2 regions of the Ralstonia mojiangensis genome follow, and region 2 is predicted to be linked to the other one. Evidence: riboswitches for the same ligand, from Rfam matches in the RefSeq annotation. Region 2 holds a riboswitch; the other holds the start of a gene.
What was found. Region 2 has a riboswitch for glycine ahead of gcvT (glycine cleavage system aminomethyltransferase GcvT). Riboswitches for the same ligand answer to the same signal wherever they lie in the genome.
Positions count from the first base shown of each region.

Region 1 (11,734 bases), on a different contig from region 2:
AGTCGCTCCATGACCGCACGGCGCTCGTCCAGACCGGCGTGTAAAGGGCAAACGCCAGCAATCCAACCACTGCGGCATTCACACCCGCCAGCAGCGCCGCCATGGAAGGACGCGCGCGCAATGCCTGCCAGTAAGGCAGCGCCGCGATGACCAGCAGCAGGCCCGGCAGAAAAATGCCCACCGTAGCAAGCGCAGCACCGGCCCAATGATTGAGCCCTGGCGCGATCGTCCAGCCGAGGAAAGCGGCGAAGGTGAATAACGGCCCGGGCACGGCCTGCGCGGCGCCGTAGCCTGCCAGGAAATCGTTCGGCGTGACCCAACCCGTCGCGACCGTCTGATGCTCCAGCAGCGGAAGCACGACGTGCCCGCCTCCGAAAACCAACGCGCCCGACCGATAGAACGCGTCGAACACTTTCGCGGGCATCCATGGATGAAGGTCTGCCACAACCGGAAGCCCGAACAACAGCGCGCAGAACAGCACCAGGCTGACGATACTGGCAGCGTGAGACACGCGGAATGCGGTTCCCTGCCCCGCCCTCGGACCCTCATTCGCCGGACGCGACGATCGGCATAACAACAAGCCCAGCACGGCGCCAAGCACGATCACGACAAGTTGCGCGTAAACGGTCGTCAACGCGCTTAGCACGGCGATGCTGATCAGCGCAATACCTGCGCGCTGCCAGTCAGGACAGAGCTTGCGCGCCATGTCCCACACGGCCTGCGCCACCACCGCAACGGCAACCAGCTTCAAACCGTGGATCAGGCCCACGCCAATCGGGCCGCCGAGGCTCGGCGCGAGCATCGCAAAAACCAGCAGCAACAAGACGGAAGGCAGCGTAAAGCCGCACCATGCCGCCAACCCGCCACGCCATCCCGCCCGAAGCAGCCCGACGGAGAATCCCACCTGGCTGCTGGCAGGCCCGGGCAGAAACTGGCATAGGCCAACGAGATCTGTGAATGTTGCGTCATCCAGCCAGCGGCGGCGGTCTACGAACTCGCGCCGGAAGTAGCCGATATGCGCGACAGGGCCGCCGAAACTGGTGAGGCCCAGCTTGAGAAAGACCGCCAGCACTTCCATGGCAGAGCCCGCTTGGTGTAAGCGGGACGGTGTGGCGGATGCGGTCATTTACGGGCGAGATCGACGTTTGGGAAATGCGTATTAGAACATTGCCGCCGTGACATAGAAGGCAACTAAAGTGGCAGGATAAGCATCGCCGTCACCGTCATTGGACGCTTCCGCGTATCCCATCATGCACTTCGCTCAGACCATTGGCGCGCAACGCCATGTGTTCAACGATCTCAAGGCGCTCCTGGCCAAAGCCAGCCCGGCGCGCTCGGGCGACTATCTGGCGGGTCTGGCCGCGGCCAGCGAGGGCGAACGCATGGCCGCGCGCATGGCGTTGGCGGATGTGCCGCTGTCGGTGTTCCTCAACGAAGCGCTGGTGCCTTATGAAGACGACGAGGTCACGCGCCTGATTCTTGATCGGCATGACGCGCAGGCCTTCCAGCCGATTGCCTCGCTCACGGTGGGTGAGTTCCGCAACTGGTTGCTCCTGCATGAGACCGACAGCCAGACACTGGCAGGCGTTGCCCCCGGCATCACGCCCGAAATGGCTGCCGCAGTCAGCAAGCTGATGCGCAATCAGGATCTGATTTCCGTGGCCCGCAAGTGCCGCGTGGTCACGCGCTTTCGCAACACCATCGGGTTGCCCGGCCGGTTGTCGGTCCGGCTGCAACCCAACCACCCGACGGACGATCCCAAAGGCATTGCGGCATCGATCATCGATGGCCTGCTCTATGGCTGCGGCGACGCGACCATCGGCATCAACCCCGCTGGCGACAATCTCGGCGCCATCGTCTCGCTGCTGCAGTTGGTTGACGAACTGCGCAACCGCTACGCCATTCCCACGCAGTCGTGCGTGCTGACCCACGTGACAAACACACTGCGCGCCATTGACCAGGGCGCGCCTGTAGACTTGGTATTTCAATCGGTGGCGGGCAGCGAACAGGCCAACGCGGGATTCGGTATCAGTCTTGCCTTGCTGGCCGAGGCGCATGACGCCGCGCAGGGCCTGGCGCGCGGTGCGGTCGGCAACAACGTGATGTATTTCGAGACCGGCCAGGGCAGCGCGTTGTCGGCCAATGCGCATCATGGCGTCGATCAGCAAACCATGGAGGCGCGAGCTTATGCGGTGGCGCGGGCGTTCTCGCCGTTGCTGGTCAATACGGTGGTCGGCTTTATCGGCCCGGAGTATCTCTACGACGGCAAGCAGATCATCCGCGCGGGGCTGGAAGACCACTTCTGCGGCAAGCTGATGGGCCTGCCCATGGGCTGCGACGTCTGCTACACCAATCACGCCGAAGCCGATCAGGACGACATGGATACGCTGCTCACACTGTTTGGCGTGGCGGGCATCCATTTCATCATGGGCGTCCCGGGTGCCGACGACATCATGCTCAATTACCAGAGCACGTCGTTTCATGACGCGCTCTATCTGCGCGACACGCTGGGCCTGCGGCCTGCACCGGAGTTTGAGGCGTGGCTGCAAAGCATGGGTATTGTCGACGCCGCTGGGCGCCTGCAAGACGCCACGGCGCGGCAACCGCTGCTGCAGTTGGCCCACGCGCTGTGAATCCCGCCGGGAAGCCAAACATGCCGAAATATCCCCTCGTTCAGCCGAATCCATGGACACACCTGCGCGCCTTCACCGACGCGCGCATTGCGCTGGGCCGCGCCGGCAACAGCCAGACGACCGACGCTGTGCTCGCGTTTGGCGTGGCGCACGCCCAGGCGCGCGATGCCGTGCACTTGCCACTCAATCGTGCAGCTTTAGCGGCCGCGCTTGGGCAGGCGGGCTTCACGGCCCTGGCGGTGCACAGCGCGGCAGCCGATCGCGCCGAGTATCTGCGCCGCCCCGATCTCGGCCGCCGGCTTGACGAAGCCAGCCGCGCAGAACTCGGCGCGCTGCGGCCAGCGGAGCCATTCGACCTTGTCTTCGTGATTGCCGACGGGCTCTCCGCATTGGCCGTGCAAAGCCATGCCGTGCCGCTGCTGTGCAGCGTGCGTGAGCGTCTGCCGGCCGGCTGGTCGATCGGGCCGGTCGCCATCGCCGAGCAATCCCGGGTTGCGCTGGGGGATGAGATCGGTGCGTTGCTTCGCGCGCGGCAGGTCGTGATGCTGATCGGTGAGCGGCCGGGGTTAAGTTCGCCTGACAGCCTAGGCATTTACCTGACCTACGCGCCGCGCGTTGGCCGCTCGGATGCAGAGCGCAATTGCATTTCCAATGTGCGGCCGGCGGGCCTGACCTATGACCAGGCAGCGAACCGGCTGGTGTTCCTGCTCAAAGGCGCACTGGCGCTCGGCCGCAGTGGCGTGGACCTGAAGGACGACACGCCGTCCGTTGCCTCCGGCGCAGCCCGACTTGCCGAACGAGACGAGCCGTGACACACTCGCTCCCGCTGCCCACACCGGCAGCACGCAGGCGCGGCTGACGCACCAACGACAGCTGCAACACGCCGCAGGAGAGACCGGGCGCAACACGCACACGCGCAACGCCCGGCGCCGATGGAGCAACCACCCCGGAAACTCTCAGGCAAAAGGACTGTGGCGTCGACTGCGAATCTGGAGAGAGGCGTACACGCGTGCGCCCACCGAAGGGGAAGGCGCCAGCGCTGCTGATGCCCAAGCTCTCAGGTCCCAAGACAGATGGGGTGAGCCGACCGGATCGTCCGGTCATGACATCACTCCATAGGGACCGCCATGACGCACATCGTCATCGTCGGCGCCGGCATATCCGGCGTCACCACTGCTTACACACTCTCGCAACTCGGCTATCAGGTCACGGTGCTCGACCGCCACCTGTATCCAGCCATGGAAACCTCGTTTGCCAACGGCGGGCAGCTTTCCGCCAGCAACGCAGAAGTCTGGAACAGCACCGGCACGCTCCTCAAGGGCATCAAATGGATGCTGCGCAACGACGCGCCGCTGCTGCTCAACCCCAAGCCGTCGTGGCACAAATACTCGTGGATCGGCGAGTTCGTCGCCAGCATCGCGCACTACCGCCGCAACACCATCGAGACCACACGCATGGCCATCGAGGCACGCAAGCACCTGTTTGCGATGGCCGAACGCGAGCAGATCGATTTCGACCTGCAGAAGCGCGGCATTCTGCACGTCTATCACGACAAGGCCAGCTTTGCGGCAGCAGGCAAGGCCAACGCCCTGCTCGTCGCAGGTGGCCTTGAGCGACACCCCGTGAGCCCCGAGGAGATTGCCGCCATTGAGCCGACGCTGCGCGGCAACTACTACGGCGGCTACTTCACCGAATCCGACGCCACCGGTGACATCCACAAGTTCACGCGCGGCCTGGCGCAGGCGTGTGAGAAGCACGGCGTGCGGTTCATGCACGGCGTAGATGTGCGCGATGTGGAAACCACCGAAAGCGGCGTCCGCCTGCTCCTGCAAACCACGCTCGATGACCGCCTGTCTACCAGCTCGGCGAATGTCGTACAGGACCTTGCCGCGGATGCGATGGTCGTCTGCGCGGGCGTGGGCAGCCGGCATATCGCACAACTGGTGGGCGATCGCATCAACGTGTATCCGGTCAAGGGTTATTCGATCACGGTGCACCTGGACGACGAAGCCAGCGTGCAAGGCGCGCCGTGGGTCAGCCTGCTCGACGAGAGCGCGAAGATCGTGACAAGCCGCCTGGGCGCGGGCCGCTTCCGCGTGGCCGGCACGGCGGAATTCAACGGCTACAACCGCGACATCCGCGCCGACCGCATCGAACCGCTGGTCGCGTGGACGCGCCGCAACTTCGCCATTGGCACGTCGCGTGTGGTGCCCTGGGCCGGCTTGCGCCCGATGATGCCGGACATGATGCCGCGCGTCGGCCGTGGGCGGCATGGGCGCGTGTTCTACAACACGGGCCACGGGCACCTCGGCTGGACGCTATCCGGCGCTACCGCCGCAATGGTGGGCGACGTGATCGCGCGAGATTGCCCGCTTCATTGATCGCAGAAACGAAAAAGCCCACCAGAGTCACGGCGGGCTTTTTCATTGCGAGCACGATCCAAGCGATCAGAACTTGTGTCGCACGCCCAGCATCACGCCCAAGCGCGAATTGTTGCCGTACAGGTTGCCGGAGTTGTTGAACGCGGCGGCGCTGTCCAACGCCACCCAGCTACCCTGCAGATGCGTGTAGTCCACCTCGGCATACACATCGGTGCGTTTGCTGAACGCGTAGTCGAGCATGCCGGCGGTGGTCAGGCGCTTGCCGCTGGCATCGAGGTGCTTCATCCAGTCGTACTGCACGGTGCCGATGAAGCTGAGTGCGCCGGAGATCGGCACCTTTGCGCCCACATAGGCGGCTTGGTTCTTGTAGTCGGCCACGTCGAGGCGGCTGTTCGTGTAGCCGAGGTACCACGTGGCAATCGAAGTATCCAGCTTGCCGCCGAAGCCCCAGACCGTCTGCTTGCTGGCCAGCGCTGCCGGCACCGCGCCGAAGAACGCAGATGACACATCACGCGTGACCTGGTACACCGCGCCCACTTCAGCCGACCCCATGCTGTAGACGATTGAGCCGGCGCCCGCCGAGCTCTTGCTGAAGCTGCCCGCCGCTTCGCCAAACGTCCATGCGCCGGCAAGCTGCAGGCCGCCGAACGATTTGATGTATTTGACCGTGTTGTCGTAGCGCAGGCCTGTGTAGTTGCCGCCTTGATAGCCGACGATGGAGTTATTGGCAAACGCCATCGCCTCGTATGAAGACAGGACCTCGTGCGCCAGCGTGTATTGCCGGCCGAGATAGAGCTTGCCGTAATCGCCTTCCAGGCCGACCACCGCAGTGCGTCCGAATAGACGCCCGCCCTGCTGGCTACCGCCGGTATCGGGGGAGAAGCCCGATTCCAGGATGAACATGGCCTTGGTGCCGCCGCCCAGGTCTTCCGTGCCGCGCAGGCCCCAACGGCTGCCGGTCAGCACGCCGTCCGTCATCTGCAGATTGCTGTTGCCTGCCGCATTTTCGTGCGTGCTGTAGCGGATGGTGGTGTCGATCAGCCCGTAGAGCGTGACGCCGCCGGCGGTTTGCGCTGCCGCCGGCAGGCTCGTGGCTCCGAGCACCAGTGCGGCAATCATTGTCTTGTTCATGGCTCCCTTGTCTCCTCTTTGTGTGATGGGTATGAATGTGCGACGGCCGCACGTGCAGCCGTGGTGTTGCGTGGATAGCGCCCACGGCCGCACAACCGTGAGCGCAAGATTTCTCGTGTCTCAGTGGTCAGCCGAAGTGGCGCCGCGGCTCAGTTGTGCCTGCACAGCCATGCGCACGGCAGCATTTGCTGCGCCGTAGCCCAGGTAGCCGTTGCGCTGGACAAGCTCGAAGAAGAAGCGCTCGCGAAAGGGTTCGGTGTAGGCGTGCAGAAAATCGCCGTGCGGGTCGCGGTCGTAGAGAAGACCGTCGTCGTGCAGGCGGTTGAGCAATGCGTCATCCAGCCCAAGTCGGGCGGCAACGTCGTCGTAATAGTTCTCGGGAACGTGCTGCAGGCGGGCCGCGCCACGGTCGATGGCCTCGATGGTCTCGAACAGTCGCTCAGTGCGGAATGCAATGTGATGCACCCCCGAGCCCGCGTAGGCGGTGATGAACCTGCCCGTGGCCGTGCGCCCGCTTTCCGATACGTTGAGTGGAATCCGCACGTTGCGGTTCGGACTCACCATCGCCCGGCTTTTCACGAGGCCGTACGGGTCGGCAATCTCCTGTACGGCTTCGGCGTGCATGCCGAAGATGGCCCGGTAGAACAGCACGAAGCTGTCGAGCCGGTGCGCGGGTAGCGCCTGTGCAACGTGGTCGATCGATGCCCACCCGGCTGCATCGTCCTGCACGCCAGGATGCAAGACAAAATCGCTTTCGTAGATACTGCGATCGGCCTCACGATCGTCGATCAGATAGAGCAGCGTGCCATCGGGCGCGCGCAGCGCGGGAATGCTGCGCTCAGTCGGCCCCACGGGCCCGCGCCATTCCTGGGCGCATAACTCACGTGCGCGTGCCATGGCGCGCTCGGCATCGTCTACTTTCAGGCCGATCGCACAGACAGACGGCCCGTGCAACTGGAAGTGTTCCGACGCTGCGCTGTCCTGCTCCATATTCAGGATCACGTTGACGCCGCCCTGCCGATACAGGTCAACCGCCTTGGAGCGATGGTGCCCCGCAAGGATGAAACCCAGCGCACGCAGGCGCGTTTCAAGTTCCCGTCCTGCCGCAGCATCCACGGCAAACTCCAGGAAATCCACGCCTTCAAATTGCGCTGGCGCCGGCAGTTCCGCACCGCCAGCTTCGGACTCCAGCCAGCGCAGCGAACGCATGCCGTCCAGCGCCGTTAGTCGTGCGGGCGCAGAGCGGAATTCGTCATTGAAGACCTCAAGCGACAACGGCCCGGTATAGCCCGCAGCAAGCAGGTCGCGCGCAAACTCCGTCACCGCAAGGTCACCCTGCCCCGGGAAGTTACGGTGATGCCGGCTCCAGGACAGTACGTCCATCGACAACTTCGGGGCGTCTGCAAACTGCACGAAGAAGAGCTTGTCCGCCGGCACATCGTGGAGGCCATCCAGCGAATCGCCCAGCGAGAGCGTGTGGAAGCTGTCGAGAATCAGCCCCAACGCCGGGTGGTCAGCCTGTCGCACGATCTGCCACGCCTGCCGCCAGGTCCGCGTATGCCGCGCCCAGGCCAGTGCCTCATACCCCACGCGCAGCCCGCGCCGTGCCGCCGCTTCTGCCATCTGGCGCAGATCGTCTGCCGCGAGCGCCGGATCGTCGATGGCGATGTCCTGCACGCTGCTGCAGACGAGCACCATCTCGACGCCCAACTCGGCCATTACGTCAAACTTGCGCTCGGCCCGCGCCAAGTTTCGCGCGAACAACTCTCGCGGCATGGCTTCGAAATCGCGGAACGGCTGATACAGCATGATCGCCAGCCCTAGGTCTGCTGCCATTTGCCGCACGCGCGCCGGCGATCCATCGAAATTCAGCAAATCGTTCTCGAAGATCTCGACACCGTCAAAGCCTGCGGCGGCGGCAGCCTCCAGCTTCTCAGGCAGCGTGCCGGACAGGCACACCGTGGCGATGCATTTGGGGCGACGTGCTGGGTGAAGCGAGTTCATGGCGATACGGTGGTCGGGCGTCAAGCAATGCCCGCAGCGTAGGAGCGCCTCCACATGCCGACAAGCGGCATTCGCGCAACAGCGTTCGATGATCGTACAATCGTGCGCACATATCGCTCGTTTTTAGGGTTATCGCCATGACGAAGGAATCGCTCGACAGGCGCGACTGGATCGCCGGATTGGAAAAAGGGCTCGCCATCCTGGAGGCGTTCGACCACGAGCACCCCCGGCTGACGCCCACCCAGGCCGCCGAGCTGACCGGCCTCACCCGCACAGCCGCGCGCCGCTACCTCCTGACGCTCGAACACCTCGGCTACCTCACCAGTGAAGGCACGCTGTTCAGCCTGACGCCGCGCGTGCTGAAGGTGGGCTGGTCGTACTTCGATTCAGCACGTCTGCCGCGCACGGTACAGCCCTTCCTGCAGCAGGTGACCGCCGCCGTGGGCGAAGTGGCGTACCTCAGCGTGCTGGATGATTGGGAGCTCGTTTTCATCTCGCGCACCAGCACCAGCCGGGTCATGAGCACCGGATTCGTGCTGGGAGCGCGCGTGCCGGCGCCGCTCGCCTCGGCCGGCGTGATGATGCTGGCCGCGCAACCCGAGCAGAAGGTCAAGGCATGGCTGGAAACCTGTGTGCTGACGCCCTATACGCCTTACACGATCCTGCAGCGGGACCGCCTGTTCGATGAAATCCGCAAGGCTGGTCGGCAGGACTACGCCGTGGTCGAGCAGCAATTGCAGATTGGCGTGCGCGGGGTGGCGGTACCGCTGCGGGATCGGCACGGCAACGTGATCGCCGCACTGAGCGTGAACATGCAGGTCGGTGAAGAAACCACGGAGCACGCTTTGCAGCGGGTGCTGCAGGTGCTGCAGGACACCGCGCTTTCGATCATGCGTGTGCTGTAGCGCCTTCCGCCCCGGGAGATAGACAGACTCGGAGAAACCCTTGGCTCGTACGTTATTCGCACCATTCCGTGCGATTATCGAACGTTTTCAATCCACAGTCGCTTGTGCCCCGCCATGGCGGCGGACTACGCTGCGTTGCGTGTACAGACGGCCCTTCATCAAACGAATCGCACGATAGGCCGCACAGATAAAACCGGAGACAACCATGACCGCAGCCCCTGCCCACGAGCCCCTGGGCAAGCACCAGTCGAAGAAAGCCGCCGCCAGCGGCTGGATCGGCTCGGCGCTCGAGTACTACGACTTCTTCATCTACGCCACCGCCGCAGCGCTGATCTTTCCGCAGATATTCTTCCCCAAGGGCGACCCGAAGACGGCCATCATCGCCTCGCTGGCCACGTATGGCGTGGGTTATATCGCGCGGCCCATCGGCGCATTCGTGCTGGGCCATCTGGGCGACACGCACGGGCGCAAGAACGTGCTGCTCTGGTGCATGTTCCTCATGGGTTTTTCGACGATTGCCGTGGGCCTGTTGCCCACGTACGACCAAGTCGGCCTGTGGGCGCCGACACTGCTCGTCATCATGCGCCTGATCCAAGGCTTCGCCGTGGCCGGTGAAATTTCGGGCGCCAGTTCCATGATCCTGGAGCACGCCCCATTTGGCCGGCGCGGGTTCTTCGCGAGCTTTACGCTGCAAGGCGTGCAGGCCGGGCAGATCCTGGCCGCTGCCGTGTTCCTGCCGTTGGCGCACTACATGCCCGTCGACCAGTTCAACGCCTGGGGCTGGCGCATTCCGTTCCTGCTGAGCTTCGTCGTCATCATCGCCGGCTACGTCATCCGCCGTGAAGTGCACGAAACCCCCGCGTTTACCGCTGAGCAACAACAAGGCCGCCCGCGCTCGCCAGTGCTCGACGCCTTCAAATACAGCACGCCTGACATGCTGCGCGTGGTTTGCATGGCGCTGATGAACGTGATTCCGGTGGTCGCGACCATCTTTGGCGCCGCCTATGCGGTGCAGCCGGCATACGGCATCGGCTTTGCCAAAGACATCTACCTGTGGATTCCGGTGGTGGGCAACATCGTTGCAGTGCTGGTCATTCCGTATGTTGGTGACCTGTCTGACCGCATCGGCCGCAAGCCGCCGATCGTGCTCGGTTCGCTGCTCGCCGGGGTGCTTGCTTTTGCCTACCTGTACGCCATCAGCATCAAGAACGTGCCGCTCGCCTTTTTCATGTCGATCCTGATGTGGGGCGTGGTCTACCAGGGCTACAACGCGGTGTTCCCGAGCTTCTATCCGGAGTTGTTCCCGACGCGCACCCGTGTGTCGGCCATGGCGATTTCGCAGAACATCGGCACGGCCATCACTGCCATGCTGCCGGCCCTCTTCACCGCCGTGGCCCCACCGGGAGCCACCAACATCTGGCTAACCGTGGGCGCCATTGCCTTTGGCGTCACGGTGATTGCCGCCGTGGCCGCCATGACCGCACGCGAGACCTACCGCATCCATATGGACGACCTGGGCCAGCCAGCCGCCCAACCCGTCGACAAGGCTGAATATGCCCGCCAGCGGGCCGGAGCCTTGGCCGCCTGAAACCCGCACCCCTGAACCATGATTTCTGGAAAAACCACCCTCATCGCCCACATCGGCTACCCGACCGAAACGTTCAAGTCGCCGATGATCTACAACCCCTGGTTCGAGCAAAAAGGCATCGACGCCGTTGTGGTGCCCATGGGGGTCAAGGCAGAGGATTACGCGCAGAGCTTCCAGTCGATCTGCCGCTTCACCAACCTGCGTGGCGCACTGATCACGATGCCGCACAAGGTCACCACGGTGGATCTGGTCGATGAGGTCACGCCGGCCGTGCGCATCGCGGGGGCCTGCAACGCGGTGCTCAAGCGCGATGACGGCACGTTGCTGGGCGACCAGTTCGATGGCGCAGGCTTCGTGCGCGGCGTGCTTCGCAAGGGGCGCCAACTGGAAGGGGCGCGTGTGCTGCTTTCAGGGGCCGGCGGCGTCGGCTCGGCGATTGCCGCGTCGCTGGCCGCTGCGGGTGTGGGCGAGCTTGCTTTGTATGACACCCGCGCAGAATCGGCGGAATCGCTGGGCCGACGTCTGCGCGAGCACTATCCTGCGCTGGTGGTGCGCACCGGTTCGAATGATCCGGACGGCTTCGATGTCGTGGTCAACGCCACGCCGGTGGGCATGAAAGAAGACGATCCGCTGCCCTTCGACGTGGCACGCATCGCGCCAAGCTGCTTTGTTGGCGAGGTGGTGATGAAATCCGAGTACACGCCGTTGCTGCGCGCAGCGCTCGACAAGGGTTGCGATGTCCAGGTCGGCACCGACATGCTGTTCGAAATGATTCCCGCGTACCTGGAGTTCTTCGGTTTCGGCACCGCCACCGCAGATGAGTTGCGGCGCAGCGCAGCCATTGCATACTGAGCCGATGACGCGTCGCCCTTTGAGCTTTGCCCTGCTGCTGCCGCTATTGCTGTCGGCACAGCCGGTTGCGACTGACAGTTATCTCCCCGCCCTTCCCGCCATTGCCCAGACGCTGGGCTCGGCCAGCACGAGCCTCACGGTCTTCGCGCTGGCCTTTGGCATTGGACAACTGCCGATGGGCAGCCTTGCCGATCGTTTTGGCCGTCGTCAGGTGCTGCTGATCGGGCTCGCGTGCTATGC
Region 1 is NZ_JAMXHU010000008.1:21,376-33,109, reverse strand. Features, by position in the region: gene chrA (chromate efflux transporter) at 1-1,126, opposite strand, end outside; gene NG898_RS25895 (ethanolamine ammonia-lyase subunit EutB) at 1,251-2,633, shown strand; gene eutC (ethanolamine ammonia-lyase subunit EutC) at 2,654-3,445, shown strand; glycine riboswitch at 3,510-3,615, shown strand; gene NG898_RS25885 (D-amino acid dehydrogenase) at 3,761-5,014, shown strand; gene NG898_RS25880 (porin) at 5,081-6,145, opposite strand; gene NG898_RS25875 (bifunctional sugar phosphate isomerase/epimerase/4-hydroxyphenylpyruvate dioxygenase family protein) at 6,266-8,149, opposite strand; gene NG898_RS25870 (IclR family transcriptional regulator domain-containing protein) at 8,287-9,054, shown strand; gene NG898_RS25865 (MFS transporter) at 9,260-10,642, shown strand; gene NG898_RS25860 (shikimate dehydrogenase family protein) at 10,661-11,494, shown strand; gene NG898_RS25855 (MFS transporter) at 11,499-11,734, shown strand, end outside.
Region 1: another riboswitch for glycine. It lies ahead of NG898_RS25885 (D-amino acid dehydrogenase); the one in region 2 lies ahead of gcvT (glycine cleavage system aminomethyltransferase GcvT).

Region 2 (11,734 bases):
GCGCACGAGCGACGTCGGGTAGGCATCGGCCACGCCCGCTTCGGTCTGGTCGAAGTCCGGCGCGGCGGCGTGGGCGGCGTGCGCGAAGACTTCCCACAGCGCAACGACATCAGCGCGCGTAACGGTCTCGTCCAGCGAGATGCCCAGACGAGCGTCGTCGATCTGGCGCAGGTTGATGCCGTGCGCTTGCGCGGCGATGTGAAGGTTGGCGGTGCGCGGGCCGGTGGCGACGGTCAACGTGTCGAAGAAGGCGTCGGATTCCGGCGTGTAGCCAATCGCGCGCAGGCCGGCGGCCAGCGTGGCGGTCAGGCGGTGCACGCGTTGCGCGATGCGCTTCAGGCCTTGCGGGCCGTGGTAGACGGCGTACATCGACGCCATCACGCCCAGCAGCACCTGCGCGGTACAGATGTTCGAGGTGGCCTTCTCGCGGCGGATGTGCTGTTCGCGCGTCTGCAGGGCGAGGCGGTAAGCCGGGTTGCCCTGCGCATCGATCGTCACGCCGACCAGGCGACCGGGCATCGAGCGCTTGAATGCATCGCGCACGGCCATGTAGCCAGCGTGCGGGCCGCCGAAGCCGAACGGCACGCCAAAGCGCTGCGTGTTGCCGATCACGACGTCGGCGCCCCATTCGCCCGGCGCAGCCAGCAGCGTAAGCGCCAGCAGGTCGGCAGCCGCAACGACCAAACCGCCGGCAGCGTGCACGGCATCGGTCAGCGCCTGGTACGTCGCCAGATCGCCCAGCAGCGCACCGTTGGCGCCGGGGTATTGCAGCAGCACGCCGAACGCGTCGTGCTTGGCGGCGTCGGCTGCCGGGCCGGTCACCACCTGCACGCCGATCGGTTCGGCGCGGGTGCGAACGACTTCCAGCGTTTGCGGAAGAACGTCGTCCGCCACAAAGAACACGGTCGACTTCGATTTGCCAATGCGCTGCAGCAGCGTCATCGCCTCGGCAGCGGCGGTCGCTTCGTCCAGCATCGACGCATTGGCGATGTCCATGGCGGTCAGGTCGATCACCATCTGCTGGAAGTTCAACATCGCTTCCAGTCGGCCCTGCGAGATTTCCGGCTGATACGGCGTGTACGCCGTGTACCAGGCGGGGTTCTCGAGGATGTTGCGCAGGATGACGCCCGGCGTGTGCGTGCCGTAATAGCCCTGGCCGATCAGGCTCTTGACCACGCGGTTCTGCCCCGCGATGTCGCGCAGCTTGGCGAGCGCCGCTTCTTCAGTCAGCGGTTGCGTGAATTCACCCAGCGGCATGCCGTCCTGACGGCGGATGGCCGGCGGGATCACGGCGTCGATCAGCGCGGCACGGCTGGCGTAGCCGAGCGTGCCGAGCATGGCGGTCTGCTCGTCGGCAGACGGGCCGATGTGGCGGTGCGCGAAGGCGTCGTGCGCCTCCAGGTCAGCCAAAGTGGAGCGTTCGGCAGCAAGCGCCGAGGAAGCGGGGTGCGGAGCGTTCATGGCAAGGGCTCGAAATTCAGGCGATGCAGGCAATGGCCGATGCGCAGCGCAGGTCAGGGCGCGCGCATCGGCCGGAGGATCGGCTTAGCCGATCTTGGCTTCGTAGTCAGCGGCCGACATCAGGGCGTTCACGTCGTCGGCGTTGGTCGGCTTGATCTTGAACAGCCAGGCCTCGTAGGCGCCAGCGTTCACGGATTCCGGCGCGCCGGCGGCATCTGCGTTGTTGGCGATGATCTCGCCCGAGACGGGGGCGTAGATGTCGGAGGCGGCCTTGACCGATTCCACCACGGCAATTGCCTCGTCTTTGGCGACGGCGCGACCAGCGTCCGGCAGTTCCAGGAAGACGATGTCGCCCAGCGCGTCCTGCGCGAAATCGGTAATGCCGATGGTCAGCGTGCCGTCGGCTTCAACGCGGATCCACTCGTCGTGTTCGGTGTACTTCAGATCGGCGGGAACGTTGCTCATGAAAGGTTTCTCCGGAAGATTGGTATTGGGGGATGCGGATTCGGTGTTCAGCTGACCAGCGCCTTGCCATTGCGCACGAACGGCAGTTTAACCACAGTCGCGGTCAACTTGCGGTCGCGAATTTCGACCTGTACGTCGGTGCCGACGGCCACGTCCTTGGGCAGGCGCGCCAGTGCAATCGAGAGCGACAGGCTCGGGCTGAACGTGCCGCTGGTGATCTCGCCGTCACCAGCGGCCGTGATGACCTTCTGGTGGGCGCGCAGCACGCCGCCCTTGTCGCGCAGGATCAGGCCGACGAACTGTTCGCGCTGGCCGCCGGCTTGCAGCGCAGCCTTGCCGGTGAAGTCGCGCTCGCTTTGCAGATCGACCGTCCAGGCGAGGCCGGCGTCGAGCGGCGAGACGTGCTCGTCCATGTCCTGGCCGTAGAGGTTCATGCCGGCTTCCAGACGCAGCGTGTCGCGCGCGCCCAGGCCTGCCGGGCGTACGCCGGCTTGCAGGAGGCGCTCCCACACGCCCGCAATCTGCGCGGCCGGCACGACCAGCTCGAAACCGTCTTCACCGGTGTAGCCGGTGCGGGCCACCATGATTTCGCCCACGTTTTCCACGGTGACGAAGCCGGCGTTGAACGGCTTGAGCGCCTCGCCCACGGCCTGCGTGCCGGGCAGCGCCGCGTAAGTCTTGGCACGCGCATTCGGGCCTTGCACGGCGAGGATGCCCAGCGGCTCGGCGCCAGCGTTGTTGTCGGAGCGGCGCGGCGTGATCGTCACGTTGGTGCCGGCGGCGGCGTTCTGCGCGACGATCCACTCCAGGTCCGTCGGCGCGGTACCGGCGTTGACCACCAGGCGGAACCAGTCTTCGCGGAAGAAGTAGACGATCAGATCGTCGATCACGCCGCCCTTGGGGTTGAGCATGCAGCTGTAGAGTGCCTTGCCGGGCGTCTGCAGCTTGTCGACGTTGTTGGCGAGCAGCCCACGCAGGAAGTCGCGCACGCGCGCGCCGGTGAGGTCAACCACGCACATGTGCGAGACGTCGAAGATGCCGGCATCTTGGCGCACGGCGTGGTGCTCTTCGATCTGGGAGCCGTAGTTGACGGGCATGTCCCAGCCGCCAAAGTCGACCATGCGGGCGCCCAGCGAGCGGTGGATGGCATTGAGCGGCGTGTGTTGGAGCGTCATGGAATCTCTCGGCTGAGCGCGCCGCCGTGGCTTGGGCGCGGCGCATGGATCGGGAACCAGAAAAGCAAAAAGGCCACCCGCGCAGCCTGATCCCTCATGGTGACGCCATGAAGATCAACAAGCTGCGCAGATGGCCCCTCTGTCCTTGGTACCTGAGAGATTGCGAAGCGGGGCGCATAGCGGTGCGCGCCGTTCGTGAGCCCCTTCGGTGGGCGCCCGCAGTGGTCGTGCGGCGCCAGCTCTCCAGAGTGCGGTCGGACACATGTCCGCCGATCCGCCCGGTCCTGGATGCCTGAGAGTTTTCGGGTGCTACCCCTTCGGCGGCGCCTTGCCGTATACGGCGGGCACGCTCTCCCGGATGGATGGGCGGAATTTACGGAAGGGGGATGGGATTGTCAATTGGGGGGCGGGGGCTTTTGGGAGGAGGGCTGGTTTTATGCTTTTGGTCCATCCCTTGTTTCATCCCCTGCCGGGGCTGACTCACTTTTCTTTGTCTTGCCAAAGAAAAGTAAGCAAAAGAAATGCGCGCCCGAGATGGCGACTTCCCCTTGAATTTCTGTAACCGGGCGGAGGCGGGGAAAACTCGCTTCGCTCAGACAGTTCCCCGCCTTTTTTCCGCCCGCTTACAGAAATTCAAGGCGCCATCTAGGGCCGGTACGTCAAAGGCTAAAGGCCAAAGACTAAAAGACAACGGCCACACCCTTGGGAGCTGGCGAGGTCGCCAATCTCCAGGGGTGTGGCCGGAGCGCGGGTGTTGGCTGGTCTTGCTTTGACTTACTTGCCGATCTGGCGGCTGACCTGGTTTTCCTGCTGGTTCAGGGTGCGCTGTTCCTGCTTGGTGATGTGCCCGCCGTTCTGCGCAGCCATGTCGCGCTCTTCCTGGCGAATCTGGTGGTCTTCCCGGTGCATCTGGCGAGCTTGGCCCTTGGTGATCTCGCCTTCCTTCACTTCGTTGTGGATGCGCTTGTTCTGGTTGGCGAGGCGGTGGTTGACCTCGGCGCGGCGCGGGTGGTCTTTTTGCCACTGCGTCTGGGCGAAGGCGCCGGTGGTGGCAGACAGGGCGACGGCGGTAACGGCCAGGGCTTTGACGATGCGGTTCATGGTGGGTTCTCCGGTGGGCGGCCGACCGATTCAGCCGCTGTCCTGTCCATAACGAGGTGCCGTGCATGGCCGCTTACGCGGTTCGTGTAACGGCGCGTAAGCGGTGTAACGCCCATGCGAAAAAGCGGGGGGCGCAAACGCATGCGGTGCAGCTTGGCGCACCTCCGTCAGGCTCGACGCAGGTGGCTTCTCGCAGCCCCAATCGATGCAAAGGCGCCGTGCTACCATCGCCCTCCGCTGTCGTTCCCGCCTGCTTTTTCTTCCGCCTGTTCCCATGTCTTCCGGTCTCGCCCACGGGCTCAATGCTGCCCAATCCGAAGGTGTGCATTACCTCGATGGCCCGTGCCTGGTGCTGGCCGGGGCGGGCTCAGGCAAGACGCGCGTGATCACGCAGAAGATCGCGCACCTGATCCTCGACAAGGGCTTCGAACCGAAGCACATCGCTGCCGTCACGTTTACCAACAAGGCGGCCAAGGAAATGCAGGAACGCGTGGCCAAGTTGATGGACGGCAAGACGCGCGAAGACGGCAAGCGCATTCCCATCAAGCAGTTGACGGTGTGTACGTTCCACTCGCTCGGTGTGCAGATTCTGCGGGCCGAAGCCGAGCACGTGGGCCTCAAGCCGCGTTTCTCGATCATGGATTCGGATGATTGCTTCGGCATGATCCAGGAGCAATTGGCCACCACCGACAAGCAGTTGATCCGCCGCGTGCAGAGCACGATCTCGCTGTGGAAGAACGGTCTCGTCGACCCGGATACCGCGATTGCCGAGGCGCTCGCCAACAACAACGTCGATGACCACCAGGCGTCGCTCGTCTACCGCAATTACGTTGCGACGCTGCACGCGTATCAGGCGGTGGACTTTGACGACCTGATCCGCATTCCCGCCGAGCTATTCGCCCGCAATGAAGAGGTGCGCCTGAAGTGGCAGAACCGCCTGCGCTACTTCCTCGTCGATGAATACCAGGACACCAACGCCTGCCAGTACCAGCTGCTGAAGCTGCTCGCGGGCGGTTCGCACTTGCGTGCGCCGGCCTTTACGGCGGTGGGCGACGACGACCAGGCCATCTACGGCTGGCGCGGCGCCACGCTCGACAACCTCAAGCTGCTGCAGACGGATTTCCCGAACCTGAAGGTCATCAAGCTGGAGCAGAACTACCGCTCCACGGTGCGCATTCTGAATGCCGCCAACGCGGTCATCGCGCAGAACCCGAAGCTGTTCGAGAAGACGCTGTGGAGCGAGCACGGCATGGGCGACGCGATCAACGTGACCAGCGCCAATGACGAAGAGCACGAAGCCGAGAGCGTGGTCTTCAAACTCTCGGCCCACAAGTTCGAGCGTCGCGCGCAGTTTCGGGATTACGCGATCCTGTATCGCGGCAACTTCCAGGCGCGCCTCTTTGAGCAGATCCTGCGCCGAGAGCGCATTCCGTATGTGCTCTCGGGTGGGCAGAGCTTCTTCGACAAGGCCGAGATCAAGGACTTGTGCGCCTATCTGCGGCTGATTGCCAATGCGGATGATGATCCTGCGTTCATCCGCGCCATCACCACGCCCAAGCGCGGGGTCGGCAACGCGACGCTCGAAGTGCTGGGTTCGTTCGCGGGACAGGCCAAGGTGTCGCTGTTCGAGGCGGCGATGATGGGCGGCATCGAGGCGCAGCTCGCGCCGCGCCAGCTCGAGCCGCTGCGGGTGTTTTGCGAGTTCATCGTGCGGCTGTCGGACCGGGCCGCCAAGGAGCCCGCCGCCACGCTGCTCGACGAGATGATGGAAGGCATCCATTACGAGGCCTACCTGTACGACACCTACGACGAGCGCCAGGCGCAGAACAAGTGGACCAACGTGCTGGAGTTCCTCGACTGGCTCAAGCGCAAGGGCACCAAGCCCGAGAAGGACGATGACGAAGAGGCCACCGGTTTCGATAACGCCGATGGCCTGATGGACACTGGCAAGAACCTGCTGGAACTCACGCAGACCATCGCGCTGATCAGCATGCTCGAAGGCAAGGAAGAAGACCCGGATGCGGTGCGCCTGTCCACGCTGCATGCGAGCAAGGGGTTGGAGTATCCGCACGTGTTCCTGGTGGGCGTGGAGGAAGGCATCCTCCCGCATTGCCGCGAAGACGACGACCTGACCGACGAGAAGATCGAAGAAGAGCGGCGGCTGATGTATGTGGGCATTACGCGGGCACAGCGCAGCCTGCATATCAGCTGGTGCAAGAAGCGCAAGCGTGCGCGCGAGACGGTGGTGTGTGAGCCGTCGCGCTATATCGCCGAGATGAAGCTTGGCGAAGATGCGGGGCCGACGCCGGAGGACACCATGCCGGCCATGTCGCCGAAGGATCGGTTGGGCGCTTTGAAGGGGTTGTTGGCGGCTAAGAAGCCGGTGGTTTCCTGAATCTTTTTGTTTGTGGTCCATCCTTGTTTCGTTCCCTGCCGGGACCGACTTACTTTTCTTTGTCTTGCCAAAGAAAAGTAAGCAAAAGAAAGGCGCGCCCGAGATGGCGAAAGATTCCTTGAATTTGCGTAACCGGGCGGAGGTGGGGAAAACTCGCTTCGCTCAGACAGTTCCCCACCTTTTTTCCGCCCGCTTACGAAAATTCAAGGCGCCATCAAGGGCTCAAACGTCAAAAGAGAAAGGCCAACCCATCGCGCGGTTGGCCTTTGTCGTTTGGGCTGGCGCTGAGATGGTTTGGCCTTTGACTTTCCTGCCCTAGATGGCGCCTTGAATTTCTGTTGCAGGGAGGAAAAAGGAAGGGAAACTGTCTGAGCGCAGCGAGTTTTTCTCTTCCCCTCTCTGCGACATAAATTCAAGGAATCTTTCGCCATCTCGGGCGCGCATTTCTTTGCTTACTTTCTTTGGGCAAGACCAAAGAAAGTGAGTCGGCCCCGGCAGGGGATGAAACAAGGGATGCACCAACAACCCAAACCCCGAAAAAAAAGCCCTTCGCGGAACTGCACTGTTGTGCCGTTGCGCCAGCCCGCGTGCAGCCGGCAACGCTTTGGACCAAGCTTCGACCGACGTTGACACACATCAACGCGGCGCCCACATCCCGGTTTTAGGATGAACCATCGCCCCCACTAGAACCACCCCATGTTTCCGTTCGCCAAGCCGGCCGACCCTCCGTCCGCCGCCAACGACACCGCCTTCCGCTGGTCGGCGCCGCAGGTGCGCGCGCTCGCGCAGCGTTTTGATACGCACGGCCCGCGCTACACGTCGTACCCGACGGCAGACCGCTTTCACAACAAATTCAGTAACGCCGATTACCTCGACGCCTTGCACCGCCGGGCTGCGATTGCACCCGCGCTGCATGCGCCGCTGTCGCTGTACATGCACCTGCCGTTCTGCGCGAACCTTTGCTACTACTGCGGCTGCAACAAGGTCATCACAAAGGATCGCTCGCGCAGCGCACGCTACGTTGAAACCCTCGCCCGCGAGATGGCGATGGTGGCCAATCAGATTGGCCCGCTGCGCCGCGTGACGCAGTTGCATTGGGGTGGCGGAACGCCCACGTTCCTTGCGCACGACGAAATGCGCGCCGTGATGGCCGCCACGCGTGAGCATTTCGATCTGGCCAACGATGGCGAGATCTCTGTCGAACTTGACCCACGCCACGCCGACGACGCCACGCTCGAAGTACTGGCCGAGATCGGCTTCAATCGCGCAAGCCTCGGCATTCAAGACTTTGACCCCGACGTCCAGCGCGCGGTCCACCGCATCCAGAGCGTGGAAGAGACGCGCCGCGTGGTCGACACTGCGCGCCGGCTGGGCTTCGAGTCGATCAGCTTCGACCTGATCTACGGCTTGCCGTATCAGCGTACGGAAACCTTCAACGCTACGCTGGATCGCGTGCTGGAGATGGCGCCTGATCGGCTGTCCGTCTATAGCTATGCACACCTGCCGCACCTGTTCAAGGCGCAGCGCCGCATCGACATGCTCACGCTGCCGACCGCAGACCAAAAGCTCGACTTGCTGGCGATGACGGTGGAGCGTCTCGTTGCCGAGGGCTATGTCTACATTGGCATGGACCACTTCGCGCGGCCCGACGATGCACTCGCCATCGCGCAGCGTGAAGGGCGGCTGCAGCGCAATTTCCAGGGCTATTCCACGCACGCCGATTGCGACATGCTGGCCTTTGGCGTGTCCGCCATCAGCCGCGTGGGCGATGTGTATGCGCAGAACGAGAAGGATCTCGACGCGTACTACGCACGCGTCGACGCCGGCGAACTTGCCGTGCTGCGCGGCATGTCACTCACGCCAGATGACCACGTGCGCCGCGCGCTGATTGGCGAGTTGATGTGCGGATTCGAATTGAACATGCGCGCATTCGGTGCGCGCCACGGGCTGGACTTCAAGCGCAGCTTTGCGGACGAGCTGCGGGCGCTGGCGCCGCTGGAGGAAGCCGGGCTGGTCAGGGTGGGGGACGAGCGTATCGTGATCACGCCGCAAGGACGGCTGCTCGTGCGCCGCATCGCCATGGTGTTCGATTCGCACCTGCGCGAGGCAGGCACGGAGCGCGCGGTGGAAGCCGAGGGCAAGCCCGTCACCTTCGTCCCGCGCTACTCCAAAGTGGTTTGATCCGCTTACTGACCCGAAGTCACGTCAGACCGTTGCCGGTTCGGGCTGCTGCGCAGCGGTTTGCGTCTGCGCACTGACCAGCGTCTGCGGCCAGATTTCCGCCAGGCGCAGCAGGTTGGTCGAACCGGCCTGGCCGAACGGCATGCCCGCCGTGATGGCGATCTGGTCGCCCGACACGGCAAAGCCTTCACGCGCGGCGGCACGGCACGCCGCATCCACCATCTCGTCGACGTTGCTCACATCGGGGCTGACCGTGCTGTGCACGCCCCACGTGATCGCCAGACGGCGCGCCGTATCCAGGCGCGGCGTGATGCTCACGATGGGCGCCAGCGGCCGCTCGCGTGCGGCGCGCAGGCTGGTCTTGCCGCTGGACGTGTAGGTGACGGTGGCCACCGCGCCCAGGATGTGCGTCACGTCGCGCAGGGCCGCGCAGATGGCGTCCTGGCGGGTGGGCAGCGGCGGTTGATGCTGCGCGTCGATCAGGTTGCGGTACAGCGGGTCGCGCTCGGTCTCGGCAATGATGCGGTTCATGATGCTGACCGCCGCCACCGGATGCTTGCCGCTGGCCGACTCGGCCGACAGCATCACGGCATCGGTGCCGTCGTACACGGCGCTGGCCACATCGGAGGCTTCTGCGCGCGTTGGCACCGGCGCTTCGATCATCGATTCCAGCATCTGCGTGGCCACGACCACCGGCTTGCCGTGGTGGCGCGCCATGCGCAGGATGCGCTTCTGTACGCCGGGCACGCGCTCGGGCGGCAGCTCCACGCCCAAATCGCCACGCGCCACCATCAGCGCATCGGACGCCTGCACGATGTCTTCCAGATGCAGCAGCGCTGCGGGCTTCTCGATCTTGGAGAGCAGGCCGGCGCGGTCGCCGATGATCTCGCGCGCGGCGATCACGTCTTCGGCACGCTGCACGAATGACAGCGCGATCCAATCGACGCCCAGCGACAGGGCGAAGTCCAGGTCGCGCAGGTCTTTCTCGGTGAGCGCCGGAATGGGAATCACCGCATCCGGCACGTTCACGCCCTTGCGGTCAGACAGCGGGCCGCCATCGACCACGCGCGTGACGATGGCTGTCGGATCGGCCGCTTCCACCGCCAGACGGATCTTGCCGTCATCGAGCAACAGCGATTGCCCTGGCGCGGCAGCCGCGTACAGCTCCGGGTGCGGCAGGTGCACGCGGGTGGCATCACCCGGCGTCGGATCGCGGTCGAGCACAAAGCGATCGCCGTTCTTGAGCACGACGCGGCCGTCGGCGAACGTGCCGATGCGCAGCTTCGGGCCCTGCATGTCAGCGAGGATGCCGATGGGGCGGCCGGTCTCGGCCTCCACCGCGCGCACGGTGTCGTAGCGCTTGCGGTGGTCTTCGTGCGAGCCGTGGCTGAAGTTCAGGCGAAAGACGTCCGCGCCGGCGTCGAAGAGGGCGCGGATGGTGTCTTTGTCGCTGCTGGCGGGGCCGAGGGTGGCGAGGATTTTGGTGTTGCGGAAGCGGCGCATGTTGGTGTTTCCGGTGGGGTTGTTTATTTGGGCCTTGGTGGTCCACTCCCTTTCACCCCCTGCCGGGGGCGACTCACTTTCTTTGTCTTGCCAAAGAAAGTAAGCAAAGAAAGGCGCGCCCAAGATGGCGACCCCTTCCTTGAATTTGTGTAACCGGGCGGAGACGGGGAAAACTCGCTGCGCTCAAACAGTTCCCCGTCTTTGTTCCGCCCGCTTACACAAATTCAAGGCGCCATCTAGGGCAGGAACGTCAACGGCCGAACCGTTGGTGTGCGGGCCCTAGTGGCTCTTGTTTGTTGCTGTGTTGCTCGCTTTGCTTTGCGTTGTGCTGCTGGTTCCTGCTGCACTTGTGATCGATGGTTTGGCCGTTGACGTTCCTGCCCTAGATGGCGCCTTGAATTTCTGTTGCAGAGAGGAAAAAGGAAGGGAAACTGTCTGAGCGAAGCGAGTTTTTCCCTTCCCCTCTCTGCGACATAAATTCAAGGGGAAGTCGCCATCTCGGGCGCGCCTTTCTTTTGCTTACTTTTCTTTGGCAAGACAAAGAAAAGTGAGTCAGCCCCGGCAGGGGATGAAACAAGGGATGAACCACAAACATCAATCAATCCATTCCCCCAATCCAACATCAGCCAGTAATCAAAACCGCCCGAAAATCATTCACATTAGTCCGCGTAGGCCCAGTCACAATCAAATCGCCAAGCGCATCAAAAAACCCATACCCATCGTTGTTGTCGAGCAATTGCTTAGCCCGCAACCCAAGCGCTTCAGCACGCGCCAGACTATCCGGCGTCAAGATCGCACCAGCGTTGTCTTCAGACCCATCAATGCCATCGGTATCGCAAGCAATCGCATGCACACCCGGCAGGCCATCCAACGCCACGCCCAGCGCCAGCAGGAACTCGGCATTGCGCCCGCCGCGCCCATTACCGCGCACGGTCACCGTAGTTTCACCACCCGACAGAATCACGCACGGCTTGGTGAACGGCTGGTTGCGCGCCACGATCTGCCGCACGATGCCGGCGTGCACTTCGGCCACATCGCGCGCTTCGCCTTCAATGCTGTCCGACAGGATGTGTGCCTCGTAACCGAGCGCGCGCGCCTGCGCGGCAGCAGCTTCCAGCGCGTGCTGGGCCGTCGCGATGACGTGGCTGCGATGGCCTTCGAAACGTGCATCGCCGGGTTTGGGTGTTTCGCCTGCGCCGGTTTCCAGATGACGGCGCACGGCTTCGGGCACGTCGATGCCGTATTTGTCGATCACGGCCAGCGCATCCGCGCAGGTGGTGGCGTCGGGCAGCGTCGGGCCGCTGGCGATGAGCGTCGGGTCGTCGCCGGGAATATCGGAGATCAGCAGCGTCTCGACGCGCGCCGGTGCGCACGCCAGTGCCAGGCGCCCGCCCTTGATCGACGACAGGTGCTTGCGCACGCAGTTCATCTCGCCGATGCTCGCTCCGCTTTT
Region 2 is NZ_JAMXHU010000002.1:903,022-914,755, forward strand. Features, by position in the region: gene gcvP (aminomethyl-transferring glycine dehydrogenase) at 1-1,461, opposite strand, end outside; gene gcvH (glycine cleavage system protein GcvH) at 1,546-1,926, opposite strand; gene gcvT (glycine cleavage system aminomethyltransferase GcvT) at 1,974-3,101, opposite strand; glycine riboswitch at 3,231-3,358, opposite strand; glycine riboswitch at 3,371-3,468, opposite strand; gene NG898_RS11000 (hypothetical protein) at 3,876-4,202, opposite strand; gene NG898_RS11005 (UvrD-helicase domain-containing protein) at 4,477-6,597, shown strand; gene hemN (oxygen-independent coproporphyrinogen III oxidase) at 7,294-8,778, shown strand; gene pyk (pyruvate kinase) at 8,803-10,281, opposite strand; gene NG898_RS11020 (glycerate kinase type-2 family protein) at 10,904-11,734, opposite strand, start outside.